DNA from 3 places in the Streptomyces endophyticus genome. Region 1 is predicted to be linked to each of the others. Evidence: riboswitches for the same ligand, from Rfam matches in the RefSeq annotation. Region 1 holds a riboswitch; each other region holds the start of a gene.
The links. A riboswitch is a leader RNA that binds a small molecule or an ion and turns the genes downstream of it on or off. The one in region 1 is predicted to bind cyclic di-AMP.
Positions count from the first base shown of each region.

Region 2: another riboswitch for cyclic di-AMP. It lies ahead of OKJ99_RS37180 (M23 family metallopeptidase); the one in region 1 lies ahead of OKJ99_RS26025 (transglycosylase family protein).
Region 3: another riboswitch for cyclic di-AMP. It lies ahead of OKJ99_RS19405 (M23 family metallopeptidase); the one in region 1 lies ahead of OKJ99_RS26025 (transglycosylase family protein).

Region 1 is NZ_JAOZYC010000139.1:45,401-49,038, reverse strand. Features, by position in the region: gene OKJ99_RS26035 (recombinase family protein) at 1-62, shown strand, start outside; gene OKJ99_RS26030 (transglycosylase family protein) at 302-1,348, shown strand; cyclic di-AMP (ydaO/yuaA leader) riboswitch at 1,529-1,687, shown strand; gene OKJ99_RS26025 (transglycosylase family protein) at 1,692-2,411, shown strand; gene eno (phosphopyruvate hydratase) at 2,889-3,638, shown strand, end outside.
Region 2 is NZ_JAOZYC010000184.1:179,765-183,402, forward strand. Features, by position in the region: gene OKJ99_RS37175 (GntR family transcriptional regulator) at 67-753, opposite strand; gene OKJ99_RS37180 (M23 family metallopeptidase) at 976-1,776, opposite strand; cyclic di-AMP (ydaO/yuaA leader) riboswitch at 1,790-1,952, opposite strand; gene OKJ99_RS37185 (M16 family metallopeptidase) at 2,144-3,511, opposite strand; gene OKJ99_RS37190 (M16 family metallopeptidase) at 3,529-3,638, opposite strand, start outside.
Region 3 is NZ_JAOZYC010000122.1:194,019-197,656, forward strand. Features, by position in the region: gene OKJ99_RS19400 (SGNH/GDSL hydrolase family protein) at 1-569, opposite strand, end outside; gene OKJ99_RS19405 (M23 family metallopeptidase) at 742-1,524, opposite strand; cyclic di-AMP (ydaO/yuaA leader) riboswitch at 1,528-1,698, opposite strand; gene OKJ99_RS19410 (tyrosine-protein phosphatase) at 2,082-2,879, shown strand; gene OKJ99_RS19415 (ABC transporter permease) at 3,060-3,638, opposite strand, start outside.

The DNA.
Region 1 (3,638 bases):
GCGTCGGTGAGGGCGGTACGGATTCCTCCGGTATGCGGGTCGGTGGTGGGGCGGCCGCCTGAAAGCGGGTGGCCTGGATTGCCGCGAACTGTGTGGATTCGTCGCACAGTTCGCGGGGTGCAGAACATTCCGGAACTGACGGACCGTCAACAATGTGACTTTCACGTGATCTACGCTGCATCGACTTGTGACAGGAGTTCGAGTGCCGCTACGTTCACGGATCATCGCGACACATGCACAACCCGCACCACTTGCACCACCCGTCGCGCGTAGCAGCATCAGTCTCGCGAAAGGCAACCGCATGCTCTCCGGGAACGGTCGACACCGTCGCCCCCGTCAGGCCCCTGCTCTCGTCGTCGCCGCCGGAGTCGCCGGCAGCGCCATCGCGATCCCGCTGTTCGCCGCGAGCGGCGCGAGCGCCGCGACCACGCAGGCGTGGGACAAGCTCGCCGAGTGCGAGAGCGGTGGGCAGTGGAGCCTGGACGCCGGTAACGGCTACTACGGCGGTCTCCAGTTCACGCAGGAGAGATGGGAGCAGTACGGAGGGCTCGACTACGCCCCGCGTGCCGACCAGGCCAGCCGCTCGCAGCAGATATCCGTCGCCGAGAAGGTCCTCGACGCCAAGGGCGTGAGCGCCTGGCCGATGTGCTCGCTCACGTCGGGTCTTACCAACGACGACGACTCGGCGAACGTCGACCCGGGTGTGTCCGCGTCGCCGCAGCCTTCCGAGTCGTCGTCCGACACCGATGCCGGCGACAAGGCGGACGAGGGTGTCGACGAGAGCGCCGACAACACCGGCTCCACGGACGCGACGGATTCGGCGGATTCGGCGAACCCGGAGGACTCGACGGATTCCGCGGATTCGGGAGACAAGGGTCACGACGACCCCGAGGGCTCCGACCCGTCGGACGCCCCCTCGGCGGGCGAGTCGGGCGATACCTCCGGTAACCAGGGCGAGGACTCTCCGAGCCCGTCAAGTGACAAGTCCCACGCGCCTTCTGACGACGCCGCCTCCGAGACGGCCTCGCCGTCCGCCTCCCCCTCCGGTGAGGCCCCGGACGACGCCACGTCCGGCCGTCACCGCGGCGATCGCGCCGCCGACGACGACGGTGGCGGCTCCGACTCCCGTACGGGAGAGGGCCGTCACGCCTCGCGCGACGACAAGCGCGCCGGCGACACGTACGAGGTCCACGCCGGCGACAGCCTCTGGGGCATCGCGAAGGCCCAGGACGTGCACGGCGGATGGGACGCGCTCTATGAGCGGAACAAGGAGACGGTCGGTACCGACCCAGACCTCATCCTTCCTGGTCAGAGCCTGGATCTTGGGGACGGATCGGACAAAAGGTAGCGGGAGTTCGGGCCGGTTCGAGGGGCTTTGTCCGATGTCGAGCGAGTGAGACATGGGTCTCAAAGCCCCTGATCGACTTTGAAATCGGACGGATCGACCGCTTACGTTCGTGACCGCTCGCTTCAGCGGGCCCCGATGGACGTCACGCCGAATCCTGCCAACGTCCGTACGGGAACAGTCGACGCGTAAGCGCCGTAGGCAGGAGCGGGGGACCCAGGTAAGCCGCCTTTCCGGGAGACCGGACGGGCTTGGGGTTAAGCAGCGCACAAGGATGCGTCTGCCGGGCACTCACTGGTCCGAACCCGACAGCTCACCTCGCAGGCGTCGGTGAGGAGATATCTCCATGCTGTTTTCCGGCAAGAACAAGCACCGCCGCCCGTCCAAGGCCGTTCGCGTCGCCACGCTCGGCGGAGTCGCCGCTGCCGCCGTCGCCGTGCCGCTGATGGGTGCCACGTCCGCCTCCGCCGCGACCACGTCCGAGTGGGACCAGGTCGCGCAGTGCGAGTCCGGTGGCAACTGGTCCACCAACACCGGCAACGGTTTCTACGGTGGCCTGCAGTTCTCGTCCTCCACCTGGTCCGCCTACGGCGGCGACCAGTACGCCTCCACCGCCGACCAGGCCTCCAAGGCGCAGCAGATAGCCGTCGGCGAGAAGGTTCTCGCCTCGCAGGGCAGCGGTGCCTGGCCGAACTGCGGCTCCGGCCTGTCCTCCACCCCGAACGAGGGTGGCGCGGACGACTCGTCCTCGCAGCAGCAGGACACCCAGCAGCGTGCGGACCGCTCCGAGCAGCGCGAGCAGCCGCAGCAGCAGGAGGCCCCGAAGCAGGAGGCCCCCAAGCAGGAGGCTCCGAAGCAGGAGGCTCCGAAGCAGGACACCGTCACCACCCCGACCGGTAACAAGGTCGAGAAGGGCGACGGCGAGTACAAGGTCGAGTCCGGTGACACCCTCAGCAAGATCGCCGAGGCGCACGACACGACCTGGCAGCAGCTGTTCGAGAAGAACAAGGACATCGTCAAGGACGCCAACCTGATCTACCCGGGTCAGCAGCTGCACCTCAGCTAAGCGTCCGGTCCGCGCAGGACCGACCCAGGCACGGGCTCGGCATCGGCGGACGCCGAGCCCCGCCTCCGGGCCCTTCTGACGGATCCTGCCGGAGTCGCGTGGTCTGGCACGCGCATCTGCTGCGTTGTCGTTGGTTGCCGACGCTCCGCGTCGTCGCCCTCCTCCGCCTTGCAGCTGCACGTACCAGACCCCGCTCGCGGAGCCGACCGGACACGGCACTCCGAGTCCGGCCTGATCCGTCAGAAGGGCCCGCCCCCCGTCCCCACGGGCCGCTCACTTCGGCGACCTCCTTTCCGGCACAGCCGGGACGGAGGTCGCTGTTTTTGTTCCGTTAAGGAACATTTCGCTCAGGGCGTTGTCCACGAGGCGGGCGTTCGGATGGCCGATGCCCGCGAGCCGGTTACGCTCAGGGGTGCGGGCCCACGTATCCAAGCAGCCGCCCGCATAGCCTGCGTCACATCCCAGAAGGAGATGCTCGTGCCGTCCATCGACGTCGTCGTAGCCCGGGAAATCCTGGACTCCCGAGGCAACCCCACGGTCGAGGTCGAGGTCGGCCTCGACGACGGGAGCACCGGCCGCGCGGCCGTCCCGTCGGGTGCCTCCACCGGTGCCTTCGAGGCCATCGAACTCCGCGACGGTGACCCGAACCGTTACCAGGGCAAGGGCGTCGAGAAGGCCGTCCTCGCCGTCATCGAGCAGATCGGCCCGGAGCTCGTCGGTTACGACGCCACCGAGCAGCGCCTGATCGACCAGGCGATGTTCGACCTGGACGCGACCGACAACAAGGGCTCGCTCGGCGCCAACGCGATCCTCGGCGTCTCGCTCGCCGTGGCCCACGCCGCCTCCGAGGCCTCCGACCTGCCGCTGTTCCGCTACCTCGGTGGCCCGAACGCGCACCTGCTGCCGGTCCCGATGATGAACATCCTGAACGGTGGGTCCCACGCGGACTCCAACGTGGACATCCAGGAGTTCATGATCGCCCCGATCGGCGCGGAGTCCTTCTCCGAGGCCCTGCGCTGGGGCGCCGAGGTCTACCACACGCTGAAGAAGGTCCTGAAGAGCAAGGGCCTGGCCACCGGCCTGGGCGACGAGGGCGGCTTCGCCCCGAACCTGGGCTCGAACCGTGAGGCCCTCGACCTGATCCTCGAGGCCATCAAGGAGGCCGGTTACGTTCCCGGCCAGCAGATCGCCCTCGCGCTCGACGTCGCCGCCTCCGAGTTCTACAAG
Region 2 (3,638 bases), on a different contig from region 1:
AAATCGGCCCGCACCTCATTCAATCCATTCGCCGAATAGTGCACTTCTTTGTATACGGCGCCGTTGTTAAACCTGGCGGCCCACCGTGTTGACTGCATGTTGCGAAGTCCTCACACGCTCGCCCGCGCGGGGGACACGCAGCCTGTGGGCGGCCGTCGCGCGCTCCGTGTGCAGGGCGGCCAGGGCGCGGGCGCGCTCCGCGTCTCCCCGCGCCACGGCGTCGACGATGGCGCCGTGCTCGGCCCACGACTCGGCCGGCCGGGCCGGGCTCTCCACGGCGTACATCCAGGCGATCTTGTGGCGGAGTTGGGTGAGCAGGGTGATCAGGCCGGGGCTGCCCGAGGCCTGGGCGAGCGTCTCGTGGAACCAGCTGCCGAGGGAGCGCAGATCCTCGCTCTGGCCCCGCCGGGAGCGCTCCTGCCCCAGCCTGACCAGGCCACGCAGGACCTTGAGGTGGGCCTCGGTGCGGCGCTGCGCGGCGCGGGCGGCGCCCATGGGTTCGAGCAGCATGCGGATCTCCAGGAGGTCGGCCGCCTCACGCTCGGTGGGTTCGGCCACGCACGCGCCCGCGTGCCTGCGCGTGACGACGAACCCCTCCGCCTCCAGGGTGCGCAGCGCCTCGCGCACGGGCACGCGCGAGACCCCGTAGCGACGTGCGAGCAGTTCCTCGGTGAGCCTGCCGCCGCGCTCGTAGACGCCGGCGACGATGTCGTCGCGGATCGCTGTGCATACCGACTGTGCGGGAATGCGCATGACTCGACCTCCGCCTCAATGCCCGCGATACGCGGCCTATTGACGCCCGGTCAAGCGCGAATGACACGCGGCCGGAACGTTTACCCGGTGACTCTATTCCACCGGACTTGAATTTCCGACGAGGGAACTGAATCCGGGGATATTTTTTGGACAGTGCGGACCCGCACACGCGAAAGCCCCGGCTCGGTGAGCCGGGGCTTTCGCGGAGTGTGACCTGGTGGGTCAGACGTTCACACCGTGCTGGCGCAGGTACGCGACGGGGTCGATGTCCGAGCCGTAGTCGGCGCCGGTGCGGGCCTCGAAGTGGAGGTGCGGGCCCGTGACGTTGCCGGTGGCCCCTGAGAGACCGATCTGCTGGCCGGGGGTGACGTCCTGGCCGACGGAGACGCCGATCGAGGACATGTGACCGTACTGGGTGTACGTACCGTCGTTCATCTTGATCACGACGTTGTTGCCGTACGCGCCGCCCCAGCCGGCCTCGACGACGGTGCCCCTGCCGACCGCGTGCACCGAAGTGCCGCTGGACGCGTGGAAGTCGATGCCGGTGTGGCTGCCGGAGGACCACAGGCCGCTGCCGGCCTGGTAGGCGGTGGAGACGTAGGAGCCGGAGATCGGCGACACGAAGCTGTTCAGGCGCTTGCGCTCGGCCTCGCGGGCGGCGCGCTCCTTGGCCTCGCGCTCCTTCTCGGCCTTCTCGGCGGCGCGCTTCTTGGCCTCCGCCTCGGCCTTGCGCTTGGCCTCCTCGGCCTTCTTCTTGGCCTCTGCCTCGGCCTTCGCCTGGGCGGCGGCCTTCTGCTGCGCCGTGGCCTGCGCGTCGATCTTCTCGGCCAGCGAGTCGCCGATCGCCACGGCCTGCGTGAGGCCGTCGTGCGGGGCTATCGCGGTGTCGGCGGCGAGGGCGGGGGCGGCGAGGCCACCCACCACGCCCGTCGTGGTGATTGCGGCGACGCCCGCGACCTGAGCGGTGGTACGCGTCAGGCGGCTGGGACGGCGGTGCTTCCCGGTGGCACGGGTGAACCCCATGAAGTGGCTGGTCCTTTCCTTCCTTCTCGCCTACCGGGTTAGCTGACGGGTTCGGAGCAGGAAGGTCTCCTACAGGCCCCCTCCCCTGACGGGAAGAGCGCCCGATTCACCCCAGGGACTTCGGTGGGTCCCCGGCTCCCCTGGCTCGCACCACGGGGACTCGGCGATGACTGTCCGGTGTCGCGGGCGCGACGTACGTCTGGCGAACAGCCGGAGGGAACGCTAAGCGGGGCGTCTTTGAATCAACAAACGGAACCCGACTTTTGTAGTGCACGCCACAGGGCAGACAGGTAACCTCTACGCCAATTCGGACATTTGTGATCGTGTAGTGATTGAAGGTGATCGTGGCGTGTCTCGGGAGACGAACTCAGCCCGCGACCACCGTGACTTCGCCGATGCCGAGCGCCTTGACCGGCTCCTCGATCTGCGCGGCGTCGCCCACCAGGATCGTCACCAGACGGTCCGCGGGGAACGCGCTCACGACGGCGGCCGTGGCCTCCACGGTGCCCGTGGCGGCCAGCTGCCGGTACACCTGCGCCTGGAAGTCGTCCGGCAGGTGCTGCTCGACCTGGTCGGCGAGGGTGCTCGCGACGGCCGCGGCGGTCTCGAACTTCAGCGGGGCCACACCCACCAAGTTCTGTACGGCGGTGTCCCGTTCGGCATCCGTGAGCCCCTCGGCCGCCAGCGTGCGCAGGACCTTCCACAGGTCGTCGAGCGCGGGTCCGGTGTTCGGAGTGTCCACCGAGCCGCTGATGGCGAGCATCGCGGCACCGCTGCCGTCGGGCGCAGAGCGCAGCACCTGGGCGAAGGACCGCACTCCGTAGGTGTAGCCCTTCTCCTCGCGCAGGACGCGGTCCAGGCGTGACGTGAGGGTGCCGCCCAGGCAGTACGTGCCGAGGACCTGCGCGGCCCACACACGGTCGTGCTTGTCCGGTCCGACCCGGCCCAGGAGCAACTGCGTCTGCACGGCGCCCGGGCGGTCCACGATGACCACGCGACCGGTGTCGTCGGCGACGACCGGCGGCACGGGGCGCGGCTCGGCACCGCCGCCGGTCCAGGCGCCGAGCGTGTCGGCGAGGAGGGCGTCCAGGTCGATGCCCGTCAGGTCACCCACGACGACGGCCGTGGCGGTGGCGGGGCGTACATGCCGGTCGTAGAAGGCACGCACGGCCGCCGCGTCGATGGCCGAGACGGTCTCCTCGGTGCCCTGGCGCGGACGCGACACGCGCGCGTCGGCCGGGAAGAGCTGCTTGGAGAGCTCCTTGGCGGCGCGCCGGGCCGGATTGGCGCTCTCGTGCGGGATCTCGTCCAGGCGGTTGCGGACGAGGCGCTCGATCTCGCTGTCGTCGAAGGCCGGGGCGCGCAGGGCGTCGGCCAGCAGGGCGAGACCCTTGGAGAGGCGGGAGGCCGGCACTTCGAGGGAGGCACGGACGCCGGGGTGGTCGGCATGCGCGTCCATCGTGGCGCCGCAGCGCTCCAGCTCAGCGGCGAACTCCTCGGCGGAGTGCTTGTCGGTGCCTTCGTTGAAGGCCCGCGCCATGATCGTCGCGACGCCGTCGAGACCCTTCGGTTCGGCGTCCAGCGGCGCGTCCAGGTGCACCTCCACGGCGACCACCTGCTGACCGGGCCGGTGGCAGCGCAGCATCGTCAGGCCGTTGGGGAGCACGCCGCGCTCCGGGGCCGGGAACGCCCAGGGCTTGGGCTCGCCCGCCTGCGGCCGGGGATGAAAGTCCATGTTCGCGAGCTGCTCTGTCACTGGCCCGCCTCCTCAGCGTTCTCGGCGGTCTCGGCGGTCTCGGAGTGCTCGGTGTCGGCGGGCGCGGTCGGCTCGTACACGAGGGACGCGCGGTTGTCGGGGCGCA
Region 3 (3,638 bases), on a different contig from region 1:
GGCGAGAGGTGGAGGCGGTCCTCGTCCCAGGCCCTGCGGTCCTGGATGGACCTGAGGGACCACAGGTCGAGCATCAGGCACCCGTGGCGGTCGGCGATCGCCCGCACATGCATGTTGTACGTGGCGATCTTGCCGCGCAGGTGCTTGAGCACGGCCACGTCCCGGGTGTCGAAGCCGGTGGCCACCATGACGGTGCCGGCCGCGTCGGCGAGCTTGACGACGGCCTTCTCGAAGCGTTCGGCCACGTCGTCCGGGTCGGTGCCGGGGCGGATGATGTCGTTGCCGCCGGCGACCAGGGTCACCAGGTCGGGGGCGAGCTCGACCGCCTTGGGGACCTGGTCCGCGACGACCTGGTCGAGCAGCTTGCCGCGCACGGCCAGGTTCGCGTACCTGAAGGTGTCCTCGGGGACACGGTCGTCCAGGAGGACGGCGAGCCGGTCGGCCCAGCCCGCGAACTTTCCGTCGGGGCCGGGGTCGCCGACTCCTTCGGTGAAGCTGTCTCCCACGGCCGCGTAGGACCGGATCGCGCCGTTGAGTGAATCCGTGAGTGCTCTCGATTCGTGTGCCACCCACGTAGTTTCGCTCGCGAAAAGTGACCTACGCCATCGTAGGTAGGGGTTGACGCCTGGTGAGATACCCCACTCGCGATCTCGGGAATAACTGGGGGAACGCGATTCGGCGCCCGGAGGGATTCCCTCCGGGCGCCGAATGGAGCGGGTCGACGAGCCGCTACGACACGTCTCAGGCGTTCACGCCGTGCTCGCTCAGGTAGGCGATCGGGTCGACATCCGAGCCGTAGTCGGCGGTCGTGCGGACCTCGAAGTGCAGGTGCGGGCCGGTGACGTTGCCGGTCGCGCCGGACTTGGCGATCTCCTGGCCGGCCGTCACGGTGTCGCCCTGGGCGACGCCGATCGAGGACAGGTGGCCGTACTGGGAGAAGTGGCCGTCGGCGTGCTCGATGACGACCTCGTTGCCGTACGCGCCGCCCGAGCCGGTCGAGACGACGGTGCCCTCGGCGATGGACTTCACGGAGGTGCCGGTCGGGATCGAGAAGTCGGCACCGGTGTGGCTGCCGCTGGACCACATGGATCCGGAGTTGCCGTAGTCCGTGCCCTTGGCGCCGTCGACCGGCGCCGCGTAGTCGCCGGAGGCGGTCGTCTTGGCGCTCGCCTGCGCGGTGGCGGCCGCGGCCTCGGAGCCGGAGTCGCTGTCGGCCGCGCCGCCGACGGCGAGCTTGACGCCGATCTTGAGGTGGTCCGCGTTGGAGCCGACGGCGTCCTTGTTGTCCTCGTACAGCTTCTTCCAGCCGCCGCCGACGTCCTGCGCCTTGGCGATCTTCGAGAGCGTGTCACCGGCCTTGACGGTGTACGTCGTGGTGTCGGCGGTAGCGCCGGACGTCGCGGCCTGCGCGCCGGAGGCGCCCATCAGCGGCAGCGCGAGCGCGGCTCCACCGGCGGAGGCGACGGCGGCGACACGGGCGATGCGCTGGGAGGTCGAAAGACGGTGCTTTCCCTTTGCGGGCATGCTGATTTTCCTCTCCGTCGCCTACGAGGTGAGCTGTCGGGTTCGGGCTGGAGATGCCCGGCCGCGCCCGGGGTGCGGGCACGGCTTCACCCCTAGCCACTTCGGGAAATCCCTCCGCGGCGTACTGCGTGTGGGTCCCCCGCTCCTGCCGTGACGGGTAGTCGAAAGGAATCCGGGCGGCGGCAGGACTAGGCGTTCCGACCGGATTGATTGGTGACCGTAGGCGAACGGCAATGGCGGCGACAAACCCCGAATTCATCTACGGGGGCAATTCCTTGGGTTTCTGAGGCTTCCCTGTGTAACCCTGCGTCGACATTCTTCGCTTTACCAACGCCATACTTTCGGGGATTACTGGGGAGGCAATCCGGGCCGCCCGGCACGCAGCGTCACGAACATGAAGCCGGTCACGCACACGCCCACAAGCCCCTCCGATTCATGCACAGTTGACACAGAACGGTGCGAATCGGACAGATGGTTGCCTGTGGAACCGATGTCGTATCGTCAGGAGCGCGCCCGCCGGCGACCCAACGCCGGTGCACCGATTGGGAGGAGCCCCTGTGACGCAGCACGCACCGTCCACCGAGCCCGAGCTGACCGGAGTGCGCAACTTCCGGGACGTCGGCGGCCTGCCCACCGTGGACGGCCGGCGCGTGCGCCAGGGCGTACTGTTCCGCAGCGGTCACCTAGCCCACGCCACGGCCGAGGACTCGACCTTCCTCTCCTCCCTCGGCCTGCACACGGTCTTCGACTTCCGCAACTCCGCGGACCAGAAGCTGGAAGGCGCGGACGTCGAACTGCCTGGCGTGCGCAACCTGAACCTGCCGCTCAACGACCCCGCCGACGGCGCCGAATTCTGGACCATGGTCCGCGACGGCAACATCGACCAGCTGCGCCAGATCCTCTCCGAGGGCCGCGCGGCGAACCGGCTCGTCGACTCCTACCGCACCATGATCAAGGAGCGCACCGCCGAGCACAGCCGCGTGCTGCACTCCCTCGCCGAGGACAGCCTCCCCGCGCTGATGCACTGCGCGGCGGGCAAGGACCGCGCGGGTCTGTCGATCGCGGTGACGCTGCTCGCGGTGGGCGTGGAGCGCGACGCCATCGAGGCGGACTACCTCAAGTCCAACGAGAAGCACCGCCGCTACAACGTGCGCCGCACCGCCACCGCGAAGGACGCCTACTCCCCCGAGATCATGGAGCTGCTCAGCCCGCTCTTCGACGCCCGCATCGAGTACCTCAACGCGGGCCTCGAGACCATCGACGAGCACTGGGGCAGCACGGACCGCTACCTCGAAGAGGGCCTGAAGGTCACCGCGGCGACGCGCGAGCGACTGCGCGAGCGCCTCCTCGACTAGGGCCCTTCTGACGGATCTTGCCGGAGTCGCGGGGTCTGGCACGCGCCTGCACCGCCCATTGACGCCGTCCGCGTCCAGCCTGACCCGTCAGAAGGGCCCTAGCGTCCGCCCGAGCGCTTCCTCGGCCGAGGCCCGGCAGCACCTGACGCCCGGCAGCACCGCCTCGGCCGAGGCCCGACGTCACCCCTCTCTGTCGCGAAGTGCCGCGCGGGCAGGGAGGGTTACGGCGAGCAGGCCGAGGCACACCGCGCCTGCCGCGAACGTGCCGTACACCAGCGGGGGTATGTACGGGGACTCCCCCGTCATGCCGCGCATCATCGGGGTCAGCGTGATCAGCGCGATGGTCGTGCCCAGCGCCAGCCCCGCCGCCGACACCAGCAGACTCTCCCAGCGCAGCATCCGCAGCACCTGGCGGCGCGTGGAGCCGACCAGGCGGAGCACGGTCAGTTCGCGACGTCGGTCCAGGACCGTCATCACCAGGGTGTTGACCGCGGCGACGGCGGCGAAGCCGCCCAGGACCGCGGCCATCATGTAGTTGGACCAGGCGCCCAGTTCACTGTCCACGCTCTGCGCGACGGCGTAGCCCGAGGCGTCGGTGACCTTGCCGAGTGCGGTGAGCGGCTCGGCGTCGCCGCCGCGCACCAGCAGCGTGCCGTCGAAGCCCGATGTGACGTGGCCGGCCAGGGACGCCCGGTCCATGGTCACCGCCGCCAGACCGAGGCCCCGGCCGTAGACCGCGGCGACCTCCGGACGGGCCTT